DNA from 4 places in the Rothia sp. HMSC069C01 genome. Region 1 is predicted to be linked to each of the others. Evidence: riboswitches for the same ligand, from Rfam matches in the RefSeq annotation. Region 1 holds a riboswitch; each other region holds the start of a gene.
What was found. A riboswitch is a leader RNA that binds a small molecule or an ion and turns the genes downstream of it on or off. The one in region 1 is predicted to bind S-adenosylmethionine.
Positions count from the first base shown of each region.

Region 1 (3,674 bases):
AGCAGGTTACCCAACGCGGTACCCGCGCCCAAAGTTATTGCGGTCGCCACGGCGAAAGCTGCGGGCGATGCGCCTACCTCAGTAAAACGCCCCACGCCTAACGATCCGCTGGATATCCAACCCAAAATATAAGCCCATACGCCACAGAGCACACCCACCAGCGAACCCAACACGAGCGAAGAAAGCGGCAGCGCAATCACCCGGTAACGTACCTTCATGGTGATCCACTCGTCCACGTGGTCTTCACCTTCACGCAAGAACCACCAACCGGCAACGGCCCCGGCGCCCAGCGAAACCGCCAGGCTCGCATACCCTATCCAGCCCAGGCTCTCAGGGATAGCGCCCAGCACCGGAAAGAGCGGAAGATCGCCCATCGTCGTCTGCGACCAGCCCACATGCGTGTCAACACCGAACGCGAACCCGGCGCCGGTAGTCCACGACATCGCGTAGATCACCAAGTTCGGAAGGTAACCCAGCTGCAGCAGGGTCACCGCGAGCGCCCCCACCGGCCCGGCGTGAAGTTCCTGGTAGATTGTTGCGATTTGCGACCAGCGCATCATCATGGCGATCACCAGCACCAGAGCACCGCCCATAATGAGCGAGAAAATCGCCACCATGGAGGCACGCACAATCGACCACACATAAGAACTCGCCCACCGCGAGTACTGGCTCATCTGCGAAATCTGTTCAGCGGTGTTCACGCCCACCATACGGGCAAGCGAACGCGATTCATAGTAGCCGCCCCAGATCAACCCGACCAGCACCACGATCTGCGGAATCAACGCCGCACCAACAATACCCAGCAGATGCCGTTCGGTACTCGCCCACGCAAAGGCGACGGCAGCAAAAATACCATAGGCAGCGCACCCTAATAGTACGGGCTTGAAGAATTCCCCCTCATAGGATGCGCGCGCCAGTTTTCGCCCAGACCTAAAGCATAAGAGCACCGGAATAATACTCAGCCCCATGGGCACCAGCGTGAGCATGCCGTGCGGCAGGATAATACCGAACGCATTCGGAATATTCAGCGGCACACCGTGCATGAGCAGCCACAGGTGGGAGGCAAGAGTTGCGAGTGCGGGAAAATCCATGCGGTTAAAACCGTTGGTAAACCACACCGCCATGAGCAGAACGAGCACAAGCCCGAAAGAAAGCGCGGCGGTAAAAACTAATTCAACGATGCCCTGCAGCCAGAGTGGCATAGGGGCAGAATACCGGGATGTAGAAGAGCTACTTTTCATCGTTCTTCCATCATGCCATGAAACCTGCCAGCGCGTGCGAGCCTGCTGGGCTTTCGGGGAAATAGTTCCGGTTAAATGGCGGCTAACCTTCGTTAACCGCTCACCGTGAACATAGGGGTTACACGAACGTTACTGATGCGCTCTCACCGATGCGGCAGCGCGTACAGCTAACTGTGCCGAGCATTTCTCACGGCTTTCTCGAACACGCAGGTACTTCCCCGGCGCTTACGGTGAAAATACTGTGCGGAAGATTAGTCTTCAATCCACGGATTCACCGCGGGTACGCCCCAGGACCGGTACACCTCAGCCTTTGAAGAAACAATTTCGAGGTTATGAGCTTGGGCGCTCGCCGCCATCAGACCTTCGAGGGCGGCGGTGGGCAGGGGCTCGGCATCTTTACGTCCGTGACTGTGGGTGCCGCGCGGGGCGCTGCGTCCCGCCCATTCGAGGCTTACGCGCGCATCCACGTTGATGATATGGTCGGCGAATCTGTCGAGAAGTTCGGCAATCCATCGGTCGGTCTCTGGGTAGGGGTAGAGTCCTTTGAGTTCGCCCACGCTCAGCACCGAAATGTAGAGGTGTTTATAGGCGCGGCGGCGCAGAAAGGCAACAACTTTGGGATCTGGTGTGGCTTTGCGGATCTCGGCGAGAACATCCGAGTCGAGAAGCAGTCCTGAGGCGCTCATACCCCTATGCTACGCGCAAACCGGCATATTCGACGGCAGGAATACCCTCGGGGTTGGGAAGAAGCAGAAAATTGAGGAATTCGTCGCGCTTAGAAGAAATACGTGCGTAATCCTGAATGCTTACTGCCTGGTAACCGCCGCGTGCGGGCACGGATGCGGCACGCAGATTTTCCTGATAAGAGCGTGCAGGAGTAAGGGGGGATGCTGGAGATGAAGAGCTGTTGTACATTGACAACCATGCGCCGAATGCGCGTTCCTTTCGCGTTGCTCTTGCCTGTACCAAGTGCCACCTGAGGCGGCGAATACAAACCGCTTCGTCATCCGAGCCACCCGTGAACATGGGGTTGGCGTTCGACCATAGTCGGAGCTTATCAGTCGAAACTCTTGAAGCTGAATCCAGGTTACAACAGCTTTCAGGAATCTGTAAACGTGCGAACCCGTCAAATTCTTGTGATTTACATAACGTGATTATGGGTGCGTATCTGTATATAACCGCCTTATGGCGGCGTAGTGTGAAGTTTTGGACATTCAGGACAGGCCTACACATTCGAGAAAAATCACGGCACACTGGGTAATGTACAGAAATTTATCTTGCCTCTGATATATCACCATGTCACGCCCACTTTACGCTTCCGGAAAGAAAGAGTGATAACTGTGAAAAAGACTGTACAGATCATGGGGATAGTGGCCGCAATTTTTCTGATCATTGGGTTTGGCTTGTTCATCCTGGCCGGTTGGGGCTCACTCGTGGAATACCACGCCTTCGAATGGAGGGGTGTCGATCCCGCAGGAGCAAGTCCCCTCGTCATGGCGACTAACGACCTGAGCATTCTGTGCGCAGCTATCGGTCTCATCTTTGGTATAACCGCCATAGTTTTAAACGCTGTCAAGGGTTCTCAAGAGGTACGACAAACCCAAAAGAGCCAGCTCAACTGATTATTCTCGATCGATGATTATCAAAGACCAGGCTGAATGCTGAAGAACGTCCATTAGCCCGCAACAAGTTTCCGTTTCCGAGGGGTGGGTATGAAAATAGTACGCGTGGTTGGCATATTAGCTGCCATCTTTCTGGTTCTTGGTGCTGCACTATTTATTCTAGGAAGCTGGGGTTCACTCGTGGAGTATCATGCCCTCGAGTGGAGGGGTGTACAGCATAAAGGAGCGAGTCCTCTCACTCGATCAACTCTCACGATAAGTCTCTGGATTCTCGGTACTGGTCTTTTCGCTGGGCTTATCGTCCTGATTCCGCTCTTCACCACGGCGATCAGGAACTCCCGCAAGACGCACAAAAAGCATCCTAAACAGGCTCAAGACCTCTTGGAAGAAGGTCAGAACCAGGTTGATTCATAGAGCCAGTATCTAAGGAGCGCCCATGAAAAAAGCTATCTACATAGTTGGAGCAACAACTGCGGTGGTCTTCTTTTGTGGCATAGTCCTGTTTATTTTAGGAGAATGGGGCGCTCTCGTGGAGTATCACGCCTCTGAATGGAGGGGTATTCAATTCGAGGGAGCTAGTCCGCTCACACGCGCAACTTTGAATATAAGTTTCCGACTCTTAGGTATCGGTTTTCTCGCCGGGCTCTTCACCTTTATTCTGCTCTTCACCACGGCGATCAGGAACTCCCGCAAGACGCACAAAAAGCATCCTAAACAGGCTCAAGACCTCTTGGAAGAAGGTCAGAACCAGGTTGATTCATAGAGTCAGCATCTAAGGAGCGCTCATGAAAAAAGCTATATACACCGTTGG
Region 1 covers NZ_KV817381.1:75,977-79,650, reverse strand. Annotated here, with positions in the region: gene HMPREF2981_RS02420 (cell division protein PerM) at 1-1,241, opposite strand, end outside; gene HMPREF2981_RS02415 (PIN domain-containing protein) at 1,493-1,927, opposite strand; gene HMPREF2981_RS02410 (nuclease PIN) at 1,932-2,210, opposite strand; SAM riboswitch class IV at 2,189-2,317, opposite strand; gene HMPREF2981_RS10850 (hypothetical protein) at 2,582-2,863, shown strand; gene HMPREF2981_RS02400 (hypothetical protein) at 2,954-3,277, shown strand; gene HMPREF2981_RS02395 (hypothetical protein) at 3,300-3,626, shown strand.

Region 2 (3,674 bases), on a different contig from region 1:
GTTCCGGCTTATGCGGCTTCGTATGATGACACACGCCCTGACTACGGTATCTTTACCCAGGCGTTCGTCACCCACCAGGAACTAGACACTAACAGTTTCCTGGGGCTAGATTCATTTAGCGGCCCGGTTGAGAACGAGCACGCCAGCGTCCCGGCAGGTTCAAGCGGTCTCTACTCGGCTGGCAACGGTAAATTTACCCCCGGCGGCAGCATCGGCAAGGCAAAATGGGGTGGCGCTGGTTTCTGGTTCTCAGCACCCAAGGCAACCACTAAAGACGGTAAGCAGACATACTACTCGGGCACCACTACCCTGCTCGCCGGTGCGCGCCTACGCTTGGAGCACCGTTTCGTTTTCCCCGACTGGGCCGAGATCGACGGGGCAGAACCTCCGGGCTGGAATAAAAATACTGACGATTTTGCGGTTTCCCTCGTCGTCAATCCCACGCCAGAAAACGGCGATAATCCCCAGCTCGTCGCCTTCAACGGTGGTGCTATGCACGGTTACTTCAGCGAGATGACCGCCAACGGCAATAAGCTGATAGGCTACGTCGATATTACGCTTGACCATGATGTTGTAGCTTCCAGTCATAACGGCGGCGGGACTCAGGTCTACAACCAGATCTTGGCCAGCCAGTTCGGTACACATTTTGAAGATTTCTATCTCGAACACTACGGTGTGACCACCACCCTGACGATCCTCAGCGGCACTCTGCGCTACGAACCTGAGAATGGTGCCCCCAAGAGCGATATTGACCTGACCGGTCAGCAGGCTGTGGCCTCCATCGAACATGTTGGTGAACCTGAGGATCCGGATCCGAGCACTCCCAGCACCCCCAGCGACAAGTCAAAAGGCGGCGGTTCCAACTCGACGGGATCAACGGGTGACCAGAAAAACAAGGATCAAGAGAGCGACTTCACCGTCCGTAACGACATTCAGATCGATCCTAACGACTGGTTATCCGGGCAGAAAAACCCTAACGGAGCCTCGAAAGGCTCAACCAACGCACAAAAACAGAACTAATCGGTAATTTTGGGTGAGTAAATGGCACTCCCGCCGGGTAAATCCTCTTGACGAGGCGCATCCCGGTGGGAGTGTTTTTTTGTACTGTTCGCGAGCAGGTGGTTTTTGACCCGAGCAGGTAGGAAAATCCTACCTTGTCGACAAAATCCTACCTGCTCGCGGTATAGGGTGTGGTGTGGATGCGTGGGCGCAATGTTGCGGAATGTTACGAACGTGGCGCATACACGCGCAATATGACGGGGTGTCTTTGCACCTGCGCCAGCTACAAGGTTTACTAGATTGGTAATCCATCTAGAGCGACCGAGAGACCTGGCTCGACGACGTCGCAGCAACCTCGCCTGCGGTGGCGCATCATGCGCCTTCATAACGCCGAAGGTGCTAACGCCAGCAACCGATGGGAGATACTGTGGGACTTCCCTCCCCTTTTTCATTCACGAATCCTCTAGCACCCACCCCCAACCCCGCGCACGAATCTGACGAGGCGCGGGTAGCGTTCTGGGAAAAACAAGCCGAACGCCTAAGCTGGGGCAAGACCTGGGACAACGCACATACCTTCCAGAAACCGCAGGTTATCGGAACCGACGCTGAGGGCATCGAAGAATACTCCGTACCCGAGATTAAGTGGTTCGAGGGCGGCAAACTCAACGTCGCCTACAACTGCGTGGACCGCCACGTGGAGGCGGGCCGCGGCGACAAAGTAGCCCTCTATTTCGAGGGCGAACCCGGTGACCGTGAAGCTATCACCTACGCCGAACTGCAGCGACGCATCGCCCGCGCCGCCAACGGCCTGCTCAAACTCGGCGTGCGTAAAGGCGACCGTGTAGTAATCTACCTGCCGGTTATTCCCGAAACCATTATTTTCACGCTTGCGTGCGCGCGGATCGGCGCAATTCATTCGCTCGTGTTCGGTGGGTTCTCGGCGGAGGCGCTGAAGTTCCGGGTGGAAGACACCGGCGCGAAGGTTCTGATCACCACCGACGGGCAGAACCGCCGCGGCAAGGTCGTGCCCGTGAAGGTGAATGCCGATGAAGCATGCTCGGGTGAGAACAATATCGAGCACGTGATCGTGGTGGACCGTACAAGCGCCGCAGACCCCGTGGCGCACGCGCAGGTTCCCTGGACGGCCGGGCGCGATATTTGGTACCACGATTTGGTGGACGATCAGCCCGATACCCATGAGTACGAGCTGCACGATGCCGAAGACCCGCTGTTTATCATCTATACCTCCGGCACCACGGGCAAGCCCAAGGGCCTGGTGCACACGATGGCGGGGTATTTGGTGCAGACCGCATACACCCACGCGCTGCTGTACGATCTGCTGCCGGACTATGTGGATGACGACGGGGTGCTGCGCCCCGATGAGCTGTCTGCCGTGAACGATCCGACGAAGGTCGAATCGACTGTGCACTGGTGTACCGCCGATCTCGCGTGGGTGACCGCACACACCTATGAAATCTATGGTCCACTCGTGAATGGGGTTACCGAGGTTATTTTCGAGGGTACCCCCAATACTCCGCATTATGGCCGCCATTTCGAGGTTATCGAACGCTACGGCGTCACCAATTATTACACCGCGCCCACCCTGATTCGTTCCCTCATGGGGGCTTTTCCTGACGGCCCCGAACCTGGAAAATACGACTTCTCAACTGTGCGTCTGCTCGGGTCTGTGGGCGAGTCCATTAACCCTCAGGCGTGGAAGTGGCTGCGCAAGCACGTGGGTGGGGGTACCGCATCGTTTATCGATACGTGGTGGCAGTCCGAGACCGGCTCGACCATCTGCTCCCCACGGCCACACGACCCCGCCTTCGCGCCCGAAGGGACCTTCCCCGAAGGTACCCCGCACTGCACTCCCCTTCCCGGATGCGCCACCCGCGAAGTCCCCGGAGTCTCGGTGCACGTGGTGGACGAGCACGGTGACCTCGTTGAGCCCGGCAAACAGGGCTTCATTGTGGTCGATAAGATCGGTCCCTCCATGGCACGCACCGTCTGGGGCGACCCGCAACGCTACCTGAATTCCTATTGGAAGCACTACGGTACGCGCGGCTGGTTCCTCGCCGGTGACGGCGCGAAAGTCGATGATGAAGGCAACGTGTACATCCTGGGGCGCATTGACGATGTGATCAACATTTCCGGGCACCGCCTTTCGACCATCGAAATTGAGTCTGCGCTCGTGACGCACCCGGCCGTGGTGGAGGCTGGCGTGTGCCCCGTGGAGGACGAGCTAACCGGCCACCAGGCAGTCGCCTATGTGACGCTCACCGACGAAGGTCGGGCACTTACCGAAGACGAGCTGAAGACTGCACTCACCCAGCATGTGCGCGAGTATATTGGCCCTATCGCTAAACCCAAGGATGTGGTCGCGGTCGCCGATATTCCTAAGACTCGTTCAGGGAAGATTACCCGCCGTCTGCTGGGTGAGCTCTACCAGGGGCATAAGCTGGGCGATATTTCTTCGCTTCAGAATGAGGAGGCGCTCGGCGCTATCGCACAGGTGCTCGTGAACACCGGGCGAGTAGACCCGGATGCGTTCGCAGAGGATCAAGCGGCATAGGGGTTACGCTCGGCAGCGGCATCGCGCCGAATCTGATAGAAAGGTTCTCTGCGAGCGCGAGTGTTTTGCGGAGGCAATAGCTCCCGCCCTCAATACCCTGATG
Region 2 covers NZ_KV817391.1:136,934-140,607, forward strand. Annotated here, with positions in the region: gene HMPREF2981_RS05220 (hypothetical protein) at 1-1,020, shown strand, start outside; SAM riboswitch class I at 1,305-1,421, shown strand; gene HMPREF2981_RS05225 (AMP-binding protein) at 1,427-3,571, shown strand.
Region 2: another riboswitch for S-adenosylmethionine. It lies ahead of HMPREF2981_RS05225 (AMP-binding protein); the one in region 1 lies ahead of HMPREF2981_RS02410 (nuclease PIN).

Region 3 (3,674 bases), on a different contig from region 1:
CGGGCGATAAGTTCGGCTTCGGCTCGTACCGAGTCGCGAATAGTGACGTAAGGGAAGCGTGACCCCCAGGGTTTTCCGGCGCCCGGGTACCCCTCGGGTACGATGCTTGCCGGACCGGTCGAGCCGTAGCATCCACCCAAGATATTGGGGGCGATCACAAAATATTTGGTGGTATCGACCACCGCGCCCGGCCCCACGATACCTTCCCACCAACCATCACTTTCGACCGCACGGATACTGGGTGCAGGCATATCTGATGTGGGAATCCCGCGCGAAACATGGGTGTCGCCGGTGAGGGCGTGCAGAATAAGAATCGCGTTGTCCCCAGCTTCGTTAAGAGTCCCCCACGTCTCGTAGCTAATGTTTACCTGTGGAAGCACGGTACCGTTTTCGAGGGTGAAATCACCGATCGCCATCTGCCGCAGGTACCCCTGAGCGCTGGGATACTGCAGTTGCGACAGATAGGTGGCGTGTACGGTATTTTCCGTCATGTTTTCTCCTGGGTAACCGGTAGTTGGTAATGGCAGGCGAGAAACCGATACCGCGACCGGGCACTTACTGTGCAGCCCGGTCGCGGCGGTGCAGGTTAGGCGTTCAGAGTCGCAAAGCCCAGTTCAAGATCTGCAATAATATCGTCAATATTTTCGATCCCTACGGCGAGGCGCACAAAGTTTTTGCTCACCCCAATTGCCTCTAGCTCTTCCTCGGAAAGCTGCGAGTGGGTGGTGGATGCGGGATGAATCACGAGCGAGCGTACATCGCCGATATTCGCTACATTGGAGTGCAGCTGCAGGGCGTCCACAAAGGTGCGGGTCTGTTCCAGGTCGGCGTCTTTAAGGGTAAATCCTACGACGGCGCCCGGTCCCTTCGGCAGGTATTTTTGGGCTCGCTCGTACCAGGGCGAGGAAGGCAGACCGGCCCAGATCACCTGATCGACCAGCGGATGCTCCTCCAACCAGTTTGCGACCTTGGTCGCGTTCTCGATATGGCGTTCGATGCGCAGGGAAAGAGTCTCCAGACCGATACCAATGTTGAAGGCGTTGGTTGGAGAGATCGCCGCCCCGGTGTCGCGCAGAAGCGAAACTCGCGCCTTGAGAATATAGGAAAGGTTCGCACCAAAAGCGGAGTCTTTGCCCAAGTCACGGGCATAAACTAGACCGTGGTAACCGGGGGCAGGTTCGTTGAACTTGGGGAACTTTTCGGGATTGGCTCCGTAGTCAAAATTCCCGGAGTCCACGATAACGCCGCCGATTGAGGTGCCGTGCCCACCCAGATATTTTGTGGCGGAATGGATTACCACATCCGCACCAAATTCGATGGGGCGCACAAGGTAAGGGGTGGGAACAGTGTTATCGACGATTAGGGGAACGCCATTGTCGTGAGCGATCTGGGCGATAGGCTCGATGTCGAGTACATCGTTACGGGGGTTAGGTACGGTTTCTCCGTAGAAGAGTTTCGTGTTGGGGCGAACCGCATCGCGCCATTGCTGCAGGTCGTCCGGGTTCTCAACAAACGTAGTTTCAACGCCGAGGTCGGCAAGCGTATATTTCAGTAGATTGTAGGTTCCTCCGTAGATCGAGGGGGAAGCCACGATATGGTCGCCCGCGCCCGCAATATTAAGAATCGCATAAGTAATAGCCGCTTGACCTGAGGCCAGCAAAAGCGCGCCCACTCCCCCTTCAAGGGATGCGATACGGTTTTCGATAACCTCTTGGGTGGGGTTGTTCAGACGGGTATAGATAGGCCCAAGCTCGGCTAGAGCAAAACGGTTAGCGGCCTGTTCTGCGTTCTCAAAGACGAACGAGGTGGTCTGGTAGATAGGTAACGCCCGAGCTCCCGTTGCAGCATCCGGTGCCTGCCCCGCGTGAATCTGGCGGGTTTCAAATTTCCAACCGGCGGGGTTGGCGGGAGTCGGGACTGTAGTGTTGCTCATGCGAAGCTCCTTGTGATAGTTCAGGGGGCCGCATGCCGATTTCGGTACAGAGTTCTTGGGTTTTCTTCTCTGCAAACGAAAAAACGATGTACCAGAATCGGGCACATCGGTCCCGCGCTTGCGTTGTACTTTGTGTTCAACGCCTGGTCCTCACCCAGGGCACCCCACCGCGGAGGAGGGTTGCCGGCCAGCTAGCTGGGGCTTATCACTGGCTCTCATGACCTGCATCTAGAGTTTCATAGGAAGCGCACATGGTCAAGCGGGATGCGTGTTTTCGGCGCATTGTTGCAAAGATGACGTTTTATGAACTGTTTTCGCGACAGCCTATTGTTTGGGAGAAACACCAATACTTATGCGCTTGTGACCGTGCCTATGTTGTACCCGAACCGCTAAAGCCATATGATCTGCCGTTAGCCGTCGCTAAATTACCATCAGTGTAGGCAATCGTGAGCCATGCTACACTGATGGAAACCTTGAATCTAGGAGTGATGAGGTATGACCTCCCGCTAAAGTCGCACCGGCTCGCGGAATGCCCGCCCAGATGGTGGGCTCTAAAAATTTTAGAAATAACCCTGCTTTGGTTCGATACATTTCAGAAGCGCATAGTGAGCGCTTGGGACACCAAAGTTCTGAGGGTTTTATTGTTATACCTTCCGCATCTGCAGTCGGTGACTTGGGATTATTCAGGCACTAAGAAGTGCCTCTCTCACGACTATTCATCTCACCCGTCCCACATATTGCAGGCGTGCGAACACCATGCTCAAGAGGCTTCGGGTGACTAAGCACCGCAAGGTTTTATCACAATGTCTACAATTCTTGACGCGGCACAGCTATGCCGCACCTTTGGCAAAGGTGAACACGCTTTCACTGCTGTCGATAATGTTTCGCTTAGTATAAGCTCCGGCGAAATTCATGCTCTGCTCGGTCCCAACGGAGCGGGAAAAACAACAATTGTACAGATGTGCGCAACACTGTTGACTCCCACCAGCGGCGCCGTTCGCATCGACGGGGTGGATGCGCTTGCGCACCCCCAGCGTGCGCGCGCATCCCTAGGGCTTGTACTCGGCGGGGATACCGGGTTCTATCCGCGAGCATCCGCCCGCGATAATCTTCTCTTCTTCGCCGACCTTGCCGGGGTTAGCGCGCGCAAACGCCGTACCCAGGTGGCGAGCGCTTTGGAACGGGTCGATCTTGCAGATGTCGCCGCGAAGAAGGTACAAGAGTTTTCCCGCGGTATGAAACAACGTCTGCACATCGCACGGGCACTGCTGGGCGAGCCAAAACTGCTGCTTTTGGATGAGCCGACGAATGGGCTTGACCCAGATATTTCACTGACAATACGCCAGTTGATTCGTTCCCTCGCTGATGATGGCACCGCCATTTTACTCACGAGCCATCTGCTGGGCGAGATTGAGGAGTTAGCGCATCGGGTCACGGTCATCGGTGCCGGTCGCATGGCGGTTTCGGGCACAGTGGCGGATATTACCGCGCACGCCGGGATCTCCGCTACCACCGTGGGACGTGTGGGTGCGAATGCTGGAGCGGTACTTCAAGAACTTGCTCGGTCTTTGGGCGATGCGGGAACAATGTTACTGACCCCGCGCAGCAGCGAGTGGGAGATCACCGTGTACTGGAATGAACGTTCTGTTTCGGAAGGGTCGCACCCCTTCAGGACCGAACATGCAGAGGCTCTGCTGACCCGTATTCTCACTGAGCGTGAGGTTCAGATGCTCACACCGCT
Region 3 covers NZ_KV817375.1:65,001-68,674, reverse strand. Annotated here, with positions in the region: gene HMPREF2981_RS00280 (homoserine O-acetyltransferase MetX) at 1-491, opposite strand, end outside; gene HMPREF2981_RS00275 (bifunctional o-acetylhomoserine/o-acetylserine sulfhydrylase) at 587-1,933, opposite strand; SAM riboswitch class IV at 2,043-2,156, opposite strand; gene HMPREF2981_RS00265 (ABC transporter ATP-binding protein) at 2,737-3,674, shown strand, end outside.
Region 3: another riboswitch for S-adenosylmethionine. It lies ahead of HMPREF2981_RS00275 (bifunctional o-acetylhomoserine/o-acetylserine sulfhydrylase); the one in region 1 lies ahead of HMPREF2981_RS02410 (nuclease PIN).

Region 4 (3,674 bases), on a different contig from region 1:
GAGTCTGCGACCTTAGTCTGGCCCTTGCCGAACAGGCTTTCGCGCAGGGTCTCACCCTCATAGGAGGTGCGGTAGCGCCCACGCTTTTGCAGCTCAGGAACCACGAACTCGATGAAGTCCTCGAAGGAGCCGGGTGAAACGTGGTATGCCAGGTTAATACCGTCCAGTCCGCCTTCATCAATCCAGCGTTCTAGTTCATCGGCCACCTGCTGCGGGTCGCCCACAATAACCTCGCCCATACCGCCGATAGTGCAGTGCTCGGCAATATCCTTACGCGTCCACTGCTTATCCTTGGACTGCAGGGTGAAGGGAGTGAGGAAAGACTGAATCGACTCGGTCTTCACATAGTTGAGTACCTCGTCCTCGTCGAACTGCGAAAGATCCACGCCGGACCAGCCGCCGATAATGGCCTGCGAAGATTCCAGGTTCACGTACTTGCGGTACTCTTCGTACTTTGCCTTCGCCTTCTCTTCGGTCTCGTCCACAATAATGGAGAGCATCGCGAAAACCTTGATTTCGTCGCGGCCGCGGCCGTTCTCTTCGGCGCGGTCACGGATACGGTCGGTAATAATGCGGGTCAAATCGGGGCGCAGCGCACCGATAAACACAACTTCGGCATGCTTGCCCGAGAACTTCTGCCCGCGGCTGGATGCGCCCGCCTGGAAAATCACGGGGGTGCGTTGGGGGCTGGGCTCGGTCAGACCCGCACCAGGCACGCTGAAGTACTTACCCTTGTGCTGAATCGGGTGCACCTTGGCGGGGTCGGCGTAGATACCCTTCTCGCGGTCTTTGACGACCGCGCCGTCTTCCCAGGAGCCTTCCCAGAGCTTGTAGCAGACATCCAGGAACTCTTCGGCGAGTTCGTATCGGGTGTCGTGCTCAATCTGGGTTTCGAGGCCCTGACATTCGGCTGCGGAAGGCAGGTATGAGGTCACCACATTGAAGCCCACACGCCCGTTAGTGAGGTGGTCGAGAGAAGCGTACTTGCGTGCGAGCGTGTAAGGCTGCTCGTAGGTGACGGCTGAGGTCACACCGAAGCCCAGGTGCTCGGTTACGGCGGCCATTGCGGAGATCTGCATGAACGGATCGTTCACGGGCACCTGAGCGCCGCCTTCGATAGCGGGCGCGGCGGAGTTCTTGTAAATATCGTAGATGCCCACAACATCGGCTAGGAATACGCCGTCGAAGAAGCCCTTCTCAAGGATCTGTGCCAGGTCAGTCCAGTATTTGATGGTGTTGTACTCGGTAGCACGGGAGCGGGGGTGGCGCCAGAGGTCGAAGCTCTGGTGACCCACACAGGTCATGTCGAATGCGTTAACTGCGATGCGCTTCTTCTGCTCAGCCATCTACGTATCCTTTCGCGAATGTTAGGGTGTTCCTGCACCCCGCGCGCCGCCTCCTTTATAGGTGGTGGCCTTCTTGGTGTTCCAAGTTGTGCAGGTGGCGCATTCGCGCCGTACTTGCTTCGTGTCCCTTGAAGCCAGATCATCATCTGGAGCACCCCGCTACGGGAGAGGGTTGCCGCCCGGCTAGCCAGAGCTTTACGCCGGGACTCATAATCCTTGATTTTGAGTGTATAAGGGGTGTCGTGGTTGGTGCGATATTATGACGAATATTAATGTTTGTGACTGTCGCCCGTAATATTAAGGGCCGCGTACGTCGCCCGGCGGACAGCAGTGTTCTTTCGAATGCGACGGCAAAATTCGGGAGCAATAATTTGCAGCGGGAGCGTGTTTAACGCTCCCGCTGCCATTCTTCGCTCCCATTTTAGGAAAAGCGTCAAATTATTCAGGAAATGAGATCCAATTCGCGGGCGTCATCCGCAGTGATGGGGTTTATTTCCACCTTGGGCTCAGGGATAGTCTCGTCAGCACCTCGTCCAAACACAGCTCCAAAGCTCAATTTTTTCAGGTCGCTTGGTGCCGTCAGCCAGCCTTTCATTCCGTCACGGTTAAGATCAAGAGCATAGATTCCATGGTCGATTTCGCCATTACCGTTGAGATCGACAGGTCCATCTGCTGGTCTCAGTACGGCCTCTGAATTGGGCCGATACATGTACCCACGCGCTTGGGGACCAAAGCCTTTGCGTTCGTCCAAGGCCCATTCTTTAAGGGTCGGCATATCTTGCTGCAGGTATCCGAAATATTTGGTTCCATCCGCCTTGGGCACACCGGTAAGCTGATAGTTGTAATTCATAACGCTGAAGTACTGTGGTTTACCTTTTTCGCCTTTCTCATCGGCATCACCACCGTGCTGCAGGCCGAGGTTATGCCCCAGCTCGTGAATAAAAGTACCCACGCGAATATCGCTCATATTACCTTTATTGTTATTCCAGTGTGTCTTCCCCACAGTCACCATGAAATCACGACCTCCCAATTGTCCCAATCCTGATGAGCCGCTCTCCCCATTTTGTTGTTGCACGTAGTAGTCGCCCCAAACCATATAATGAAAGAGTCCATCACGACGCTGATTAAAATGAGAAGCTTTAAACCTGGCCCAGTTCCCAGCGTTGTTACCTATATCGTCGCTGAGCACTTGCCACTTGACCTGTTCGCCTCCTCCCAAGTTGTACTTAGGTCCCCGGGCGGCACCGGCATCCAAGTGCAGATTAATACCCGTTCTGCCGTCGGGATTGCTGATATTTATATCCGCGAAAGATTGCACGATTCGATCCAGCTCTTCCTCACTGGCAAGCTCACCGGGCATATAATCCATCTCGACAAAAATGTCTTTATGGTTGGGATCCGCGCCCATCTTAGGGAAATCGATCTCTGGTATGCCATCGTTGTTGATATCGTACCCGTCTCTTTCCAGCTCGTCGGGAATATGATCGCCGTCGCGATCACCCGAGTTGGGGCTCTGAACGAGATCTATATTCTGGTTCTGCGCGGGTGCAGGCTGAGCGGGCTTCGCTTCCACCGCAGAAACGGGCAGAGAATTCAGAGGAACAACAAGCACCAGGCTGACGAATGCCAGCATCAGGCGCACTATAGTACGTAATTTCATGAGAGATATTCCTTAGTGTCATGTGTTGAGTGAGAGGGAATCTTACATAGAGAGTGAAGTGAGCGATAGTCATCGGCGAGAACCTGCGATGTTGCGGGTTCTCGGATGCGAGTGCATTTTAGATGGCATCACGATGCCGTCTGAGCAAGAGAGTAGTATATGAACGGTTGTGCGGGGTAAAGCCCGGGAACGAAGAGGTGCAGCGAGGGCGTGTTTCATCTGGCTCGTTGCCTCGCCAGCTTCAGAACGTTATGTATGTCCTCGCACGCTCGGAATAACATCCCTCAGCAGCTACACCTCTTCGCCCCCGTTTTGGGAAGAACGCCGAATGATTTAGGGAATAAGGCCCAGGTTGCGGGCGTCATCCGCAGTGACCGGGTTTTCTTCCGCTTCAGGCTGAGCCACAGGACCGCCAGCTCCAGCCTGAGTAGGCGTCATATCAAAGTTGAGCTTCTTCAGATCACTGAGAGCAGTTAGCTCCTTTAGTATCCCATCGCCATTGAGATCTACCGAGACCGGAGAATTATCAATAACGCCGTTCCGGTTGAAATCGATGGGTTGATTTGCGGGCTGAGTAACGTCTTTCCCATTTTTATCTTTGTGCGTATACAGGTATTCGCCCGCTTGGGGGCCAAAGCCGTCGCGCTCGTTCAGTGCCCATTCGTTAA
Region 4 covers NZ_KV817391.1:131,584-135,257, forward strand. Annotated here, with positions in the region: gene HMPREF2981_RS05205 (LLM class flavin-dependent oxidoreductase) at 1-1,346, opposite strand, end outside; SAM riboswitch class IV at 1,452-1,561, opposite strand; gene HMPREF2981_RS05210 (zinc-dependent metalloprotease family protein) at 1,789-3,006, opposite strand; gene HMPREF2981_RS05215 (C4-dicarboxylate ABC transporter substrate-binding protein) at 3,340-3,674, opposite strand, start outside.
Region 4: another riboswitch for S-adenosylmethionine. It lies ahead of HMPREF2981_RS05205 (LLM class flavin-dependent oxidoreductase); the one in region 1 lies ahead of HMPREF2981_RS02410 (nuclease PIN).